Regions from separate parts of the Streptomyces sp. NPDC026589 genome, predicted to be linked through region 3. Evidence: riboswitches for the same ligand, from Rfam matches in the RefSeq annotation. Region 3 holds a riboswitch; each other region holds the start of a gene.
What was found. Region 3 has a riboswitch for thiamine pyrophosphate ahead of thiO (glycine oxidase ThiO). Riboswitches for the same ligand answer to the same signal wherever they lie in the genome.

Region 1 (2,194 bases), on a different contig from region 3:
TGACGGTGTCCTTGTAGATCTCCCAGGTCAGCTCCTCGGCCCGGCCGTCGACCTTCTCCAGGGCCTGGTAGAGCGGGACGGTGCCGATCGGCACGGGGGAGTTGCGCAGCACCCATTCGCGGGTGGTGTGGATATTGCGGCCGGTGGACAGGTCCATGACCGTGTCGGCGCCCCACTTCGTCGCCCAGGTCATCTTGTCCACCTCCTCCTCGATGGAGGAGGTGACGGCCGAGTTGCCGATGTTGGCGTTGACCTTCACCAGGAACCGCTTGCCGATGATCATCGGCTCGATCTCGGGATGGTTGACGTTGGCCGGCAGCACCGCCCGGCCCTGCGCGATCTCCTCGCGGACGACCTCGGGCTCCACGTTCTCCCGGATCGCCACGTACTCCATCTCCGGGGTGATCTCCCCCCGTCGGGCGTACGCGAGCTGGGTGACGGGGCGTCCGTCGCGGCTGCGGCGCGGCTGGCGCGGGCGGCCGGGGAAGACGGCGTCGAGGTTGCGCAGTCCGCCGCGCGGCGAGGTGTGCTTGAGCCCGTCGTCCTCGGGGCGGGCCGGCCGGCCCGCGTACTCCTCGGTGTCGCCGCGGGCGATGATCCAGTTCTCCCGCAGGGGCGCGAGGCCCCGGCGGACATCGGTGTCGATGGAGGGATCGGTGTACGGCCCGGACGTGTCGTACAGCGTCACGTCCTTGCCGTTGGTGAGGTGCACCTGTCGAACCGGCACCCGGAGGTCCGGGCGCGAGCCCTGGACGTACCCCTTGTGCCAGCCGATGGACTTCCCGGCCTCGTTGTTCGGCGTCCCGTCGCCCGGCGTCGTGCCGCCCGGCGTCGTGCCGTCCGGCGTTCCGTCGTTCTGTTTCGAGGCAGGCGTGCGTGCGTCCGCTGTGGTCATGAGACCTACTCCCTACGCCGGCATTACCCGGTAACAGGTTCGGCGGTCGGCGCAGCGTGTTCCCGTACGGATGTACGGCGATCAGCGCCCTCTCAGCCCGGTGCTCCGAGCTCCCGCGTGTGCAAAGGTGCCTCCACGCTAGCGTCCTTTCGGGCGAGCTGACCAGAGGGGCCTCCCGTTCTTGCGATGATCGCCCCGTGACCTCCCCCCAAAGCGACCCCGCACCCCAGCCGCCCCAGGGCCACAGCCACGGCCACACCCACAGCCACGGGCCGGCCGCTCCGGTCTCCCGGCACCTGCGCAAGGTGATCGCCGCCGTGCTGATCCCGTTCGCGACGGCGGTCGTCGTCGGCCTGATCGCGTTCTGGCCCGGCGGCGCGCCCGACCACGAGCGCACCGGCGTCGGATTCGACCGGCAGACCCAGGACGGCAAGGTCGTCCAGGTCGTGAAGGTCGACTGCGCGGACGTCAACGCCGCGCAGGTGCCCCCGACCGGTGACACCTCCACGCCCTCGGGACGCGAGGCCGTCAACGAGCAGGAGGGGGAGTGCGCGAAGGCCACCATCGAGGTGACCAGCGGCGACGACAAGGGCCGGAAGTTCGTCGAGGTGGTCCAGCCGGACGCTCCCCGACAGCTGAAGGAGGGTCAGGGCGTGGTCGTCGCGTACGCCCCCGACGCGCCGCGCGACCTCCAGTACTCGGTGACCGACGTGGACCGGAAGGTCCCGATGGCGGTGCTGGCCGGGATCTTCGCGCTGGCGGTGGTCCTGGTGGGCAGGATGCGCGGAGTGATGGCGCTGGTGGCGCTGGTCGTGTCGTTCGCCGTGCTGACCCTGTTCATCCTGCCGGCGATCCTGCAGGGCTCGAACCCGCTGGTCGTGGCGGTGATCGGGGCCAGCGCGATCATGCTGGCGGCCCTCTATCTGTGCCACGGGGTCACGGCCCGTACGTCGGTCGCGGTCGTCGGCACGCTGATCTCGCTGCTGCTGATCGGGCTGCTGGGCTCCCTGTTCATCGGCTGGGCGAACCTGAGCGGCAACACCGACGACAACACCGGCCTCATCCACGGCCTCTACCCGGACATCGATATGAGCGGTCTGCTGCTGGCCGGTGTCATCATCGGTTCGCTCGGGGTGCTCGACGATGTGACGGTCACCCAGACCTCCGCCGTCTGGGAACTTCACCAGGCGGACCCGCGGATGGGTTGGAAGGGTCTGTACCGGGCAGGTATCCGGATCGGAAGGGACCACATCGCCTCGGTGGTCAACACCCTGGTGCTGGCGTACGCGGGCGCGGCGC
Region 2 (2,194 bases), on a different contig from region 3:
CGCAGGCCGGCTGCGGTATGAACTGCCCCTTCTGCGCCACCGGGCAGGCCGGCCTCGACCGCAATCTGTCGACCGCCGAGATCGTGCACCAGATCGTCGACGGTATGCGCGCCCTGCGCGACGGCGAGGTGCCCGGCGGGCCCGCGCGGCTGTCCAACATCGTCTTCATGGGCATGGGCGAGCCGCTCGCCAACTACAACCGGGTGGTCGGCGCGATCCGCCGTCTCACCGACCCGGAGCCTGACGGTCTCGGCCTCTCGCAGCGCGGGATCACCGTCTCCACCGTGGGCCTCGTCCCGGCCATGCTGCGCTTCGCCGACGAGGGCTTCAAGTGCCGCCTCGCCGTCTCGCTGCACGCCCCGGACGACGAACTGCGCGACACCCTGGTCCCCGTCAACACCCGGTGGAACGTCCGCGAGGTGCTGGACGCCGCCTGGGAGTACGCGGAGAAGTCCGGCCGCCGGATCTCCATCGAGTACGCCCTGATCCGGGACATCAACGACCAGGCCTGGCGGGGCGACCGGCTCGGCCGGCTGCTCAAGGGCAAGCGGGTGCACGTCAACCTGATCCCGCTGAACCCCACGCCCGGCTCGAAGTGGACCGCCTCGCGGCCCGAGGACGAGAAGGCCTTCGTCGAGGCCATCGCAGCCCACGGCGTGCCCGTCACCGTCCGGGACACCCGCGGTCAGGAGATCGACGGGGCCTGCGGGCAGCTCGCGGCCTCCGAGCGCTGAGGGCTGTCCCGTAGCCCTTGGCCTCTCCCGCCCGGGCGGCCGAAATCCGCCGGTGTAGCCTGGGCCCGAAATCAACTTCATATTCCGACAGGGGAGCGCCACAGCGCTGAGAGTGCGGCACCAAGGACAGGTTGGCCGCAGACCCTCTGAACCTCGCCCGGGTCATTCCGGGTAGGAAGTTCGGACCTTACTCAAGCTGTTGCGCCCTGCCCGCTTCCGGTTCGCCGGACAGCGGGCGGGGCCGCGTCTCTTCCTGGTCATCTCCAGGAGGAATCACATGAACACCACCACGAAGTACGCGGCGACAGTGCTCGCCGCCGCTCTCGGCGTCACCGTGCTCGCGGGGTGCGGCGACGACGGTTCCGCCGGCTCCGGGGAGTCCATGGGCCCCGGCTCCAAGACCGTGACCCTGGTGAGCCACGACTCCTTCAACGTCTCGGACAAGGTGCTGAAGGCGTTCACGAAGGAGACCGGCTACAAGGTCGAGATCCTCAAGAGCGGCGACGCCGGGGCCGCGCTCAACCAGGAGATCCTCACCAAGGGCTCCCCGCGCGGCGACGTCTTCTTCGGCGTCGACAACACCCTGCTCTCCCGCGCCCTCGACAACGGTCTGTTCACCGCGTACGAGGCCAAGGGCCTGGACACGGTCGCGGCGGACACGCAGACGGACGAGAAGAGGCGGGTCACGCCCGTCGACACCGGCGACATCTGCGTCAACTACGACAAGAAGTACTTCGCCGACAAGAAGCTCGCCCCGCCGAAGACCTTCGACGACCTGCTCAAGCCCGCGTACAAGAACCTCCTGGTCACCGAGAACGCCGCGAGCTCCTCGCCCGGCCTCGGCTTCCTCCTCGGCACCATCGCAGCCCAGGGCGAGGACGGCTACGAGGCGTACTGGAAGAAGCTGAAGGCCAACGGCGTCAAGGTCGTCGACGGCTGGGAGCAGGCCTACAACGAGGAGTTCTCCGGCTCCGCGGGCGGCAAGAAGGCCAACGCCGACCGGCCGCTCGTCGTCAGTTACGCCTCCAGCCCGCCCGTCGAGGTGCTCTACGCCGACCCGCAGCCCAAGGAGGCCCCCACCGGGGTCGCCACCGGCACGTGCTTCCGGCAGACCGAGTACGCGGGGCTGCTGACCGGGGCGAAGAACGAGGCGGGCGGCAAGGCACTGCTGGACTTCATGATCAGCAAGACGTTCCAGGAGGACATGCCGCTGAACATGTTCGTGAACCCGGTCGTGGAGGACGCTGCCCTCCCCGAGCTGTTCACCAAGTTCGGCGAGAAGATCGACACGCCTCCCACCGTCGCACCCGAGAACATCACCGCCAACCGTGAGCAGTGGATCCAGTCGTGGCAGTCGCTGGTCCTGAAGTAGAGCCCGGGGCGAAGACCGCCGGGGCCGACCGGGAACGGCACAGGACCGGGCGGCGCGGGGCCGCGCTGCGGCTCGGCCTGATGGCCGT
Region 3 (2,194 bases):
AGGGTCATGGGCTCCGCGCCGGTCGCGAGGACCAGGGCGTCGTAGGACACCGGCCCGTCGGCGGTGTCCAGCACATGGTCGGCGGCGCGCAGGGCGGTGACGTCCAGGCCGAGGCGCAGGGTGATGTCCAAGGCCTCGAAGTCGACGTCGAAGGCGGAGTCCTCGGCCTTGCCCAGCAGGACGGCCTTGGACAACGGCGGCCGGTCGTAGGGCTGGTGGGGTTCGGCGCCGATCAGGGTGACGGGCCCGGTGAAGCCCGCCTCGCGCAGGGCCACGGCGCTCTGCACGCCCGCCATGCCCGCCCCGACGACCACGACGTGCCGTGCCTGCCGCGCCGTCCGCTGTTCCGTCTGCTCGCTCACCCGTCCACCTTAATCATCTGACAGGTCGTCAGGTAAGGGGGTGGCGGGAAGGAACCCAGGAAGGAACCCGGCAGGGAGCTCAGGAAGGAAGCTGTTCCACCACGCTGGTGCCGCTGCCCTCCTGGGACTCCCAGGCCCACCGCTCCTCCAGCCGCACCCGGCCGTCGGCGAGGTCGACGACCGTGGAGAGGCAGTGCCCGGACGAGGTCGTTCCGTCCCGCTTGAGCTGCACGTAGCGGAAGTCCAGCGCGTCCCCGTCGCGGGTGCCGACGAGATGACCGCGGACCACGTCGCCGCCCGCGTACTCGGCCCAGATCCGGCCGTCCAGCTCGTGGTACGTGAAGCGGGTGCGGGTGCCGACCTGGCCCGGGGCCTGGTCGGCGACGGGTGACAGGACGAGTCCGTCGAGCGAACGGGCCATGGCGGGCGCTCCTCTACTGGCCGGGGGCGGCGGGGTTTAGGGTGGCCAAGGTAGAACACTCGCGGGAGCCCGGACGCACCGGGCTGAGAGGGAGGCTGGCCGGCCTCCGACCGTACGAACCTGCTCCGGGTCATGCCGGCGAAGGGAGGGGCTGGACACCCATGCGCGTCTCGGAGAGAAGCTCCGGATCCGATGTCCTCGTCAAGAGAGGCCCCGGATCCGACGTCCTCGTCATCGGGGGCGGAATCATCGGCCTGGTCACGGCGTGGCGGGCCGCCCAGCGGGGGCTGCGCGTCACGGTCGCGGACCCGGAACCGGGCGGCGGCGCCGCCCAGGTCGCGGCGGGCATGCTGGCCGCCGTCACCGAACTGCACTACGGCGAGCAGATGCTGCTCGGGCTCAACCTCGCCTCCGCCGCCCGCTATCCCTCGTTCGTCGCCGAGCTGGAGGAGGCGAGCGGCCGGGACACCGGCTTCCGGACCTGCGGCACGCTCGCCGTCGCACTGGACTCCGACGACCGGGCGCATCTGCGCGAACTGCACACCCTCCAGGAGCGTTCGGGCCTGGAGTCGGTCTGGCTGAGCGGCCGTGAGTGCCGCCGCCTGGAGCCGATGCTGGCCCCGGGCGTCCGCGGCGGCCTCCGGGTCGACGGCGACCACCAGGTGGATCCCCGCCGCCTCGCCGCGGCGCTGCTGACCGCGTGCGAACGGGCCGGGGTCGCGTTCCGCCGGACGACCGCCGAGCGGCTCACCGTCGCCGGGGGCCGGGCCGCCGGGGCGCTGCTCGGCGACGGTACGGAGTTCGCGGCCGATCAGGTCGTGCTCGCCGCGGGCAGTCTCAGCGGCCGGCTCGCCGGGCTCCCGCCGGAGCTCCTCCCGCCGGTCCGCCCGGTCAAGGGCCAGGTGCTCCGGCTCACCGTGCCCCGGGCGTACGCCCCCTTCCTCAGCCGCACCGTGCGCGCCGTGGTCCGGGGCGGTCACGTCTACCTCGTGCCGCGCGAGAACGGCGAGCTGGTCGTCGGCGCCACCAGCGAGGAGATGGGCTGGGACACGACCGTCACCGCCGGCGGGGTGTACGAGTTGCTGCGCGACGCCCACGAGCTGGTACCGGGCATCACCGAGCTGCCGCTCACCGAGACCCGGGCCGGTCTGCGTCCCGCTTCGCCCGACAACGCCCCACTGCTCGGCCCGACCGCCCTGCCCGGTCTGCTGCTCGCCACCGGCCACCACCGCAACGGCGTCCTGCTGACGCCCGTCACCGGGGACGCGATGGCTGACGTCCTGACCACCGGCGAGCTGCCCGAGACGGCCCGCCCCTTCACCCCCGGCCGTTTCGAGACCGCCGCCCTCGCCGCCCCCGTACTCCAGGAGCAGCCCGTATGACCCAGCAGCACGCCGTACCGGATTCCGGC

Region 1: another riboswitch for thiamine pyrophosphate. It lies ahead of thiC (phosphomethylpyrimidine synthase ThiC); the one in region 3 lies ahead of thiO (glycine oxidase ThiO).
Region 2: another riboswitch for thiamine pyrophosphate. It lies ahead of AB0F29_RS13260 (thiamine ABC transporter substrate-binding protein); the one in region 3 lies ahead of thiO (glycine oxidase ThiO).

The regions. Positions count from the first base shown of each region.
Region 1 covers NZ_JBEZYG010000009.1:30,018-32,211, reverse strand. Annotated here, with positions in the region: gene thiC (phosphomethylpyrimidine synthase ThiC) at 1-895, opposite strand, end outside; TPP riboswitch at 888-1,022, opposite strand; gene AB0F29_RS17130 (YibE/F family protein) at 1,093-2,194, shown strand, end outside.
Region 2 covers NZ_JBEZYG010000006.1:277,929-280,122, forward strand. Annotated here, with positions in the region: gene rlmN (23S rRNA (adenine(2503)-C(2))-methyltransferase RlmN) at 1-734, shown strand, start outside; TPP riboswitch at 814-930, shown strand; gene AB0F29_RS13260 (thiamine ABC transporter substrate-binding protein) at 1,012-2,106, shown strand; gene AB0F29_RS13265 (iron ABC transporter permease) at 2,187-2,194, shown strand, end outside.
Region 3 covers NZ_JBEZYG010000002.1:282,823-285,016, reverse strand. Annotated here, with positions in the region: gene AB0F29_RS04295 (FAD-dependent oxidoreductase) at 1-362, opposite strand, end outside; gene AB0F29_RS04290 (hypothetical protein) at 442-783, opposite strand; TPP riboswitch at 835-947, shown strand; gene thiO (glycine oxidase ThiO) at 945-2,165, shown strand; gene thiS (sulfur carrier protein ThiS) at 2,162-2,194, shown strand, end outside.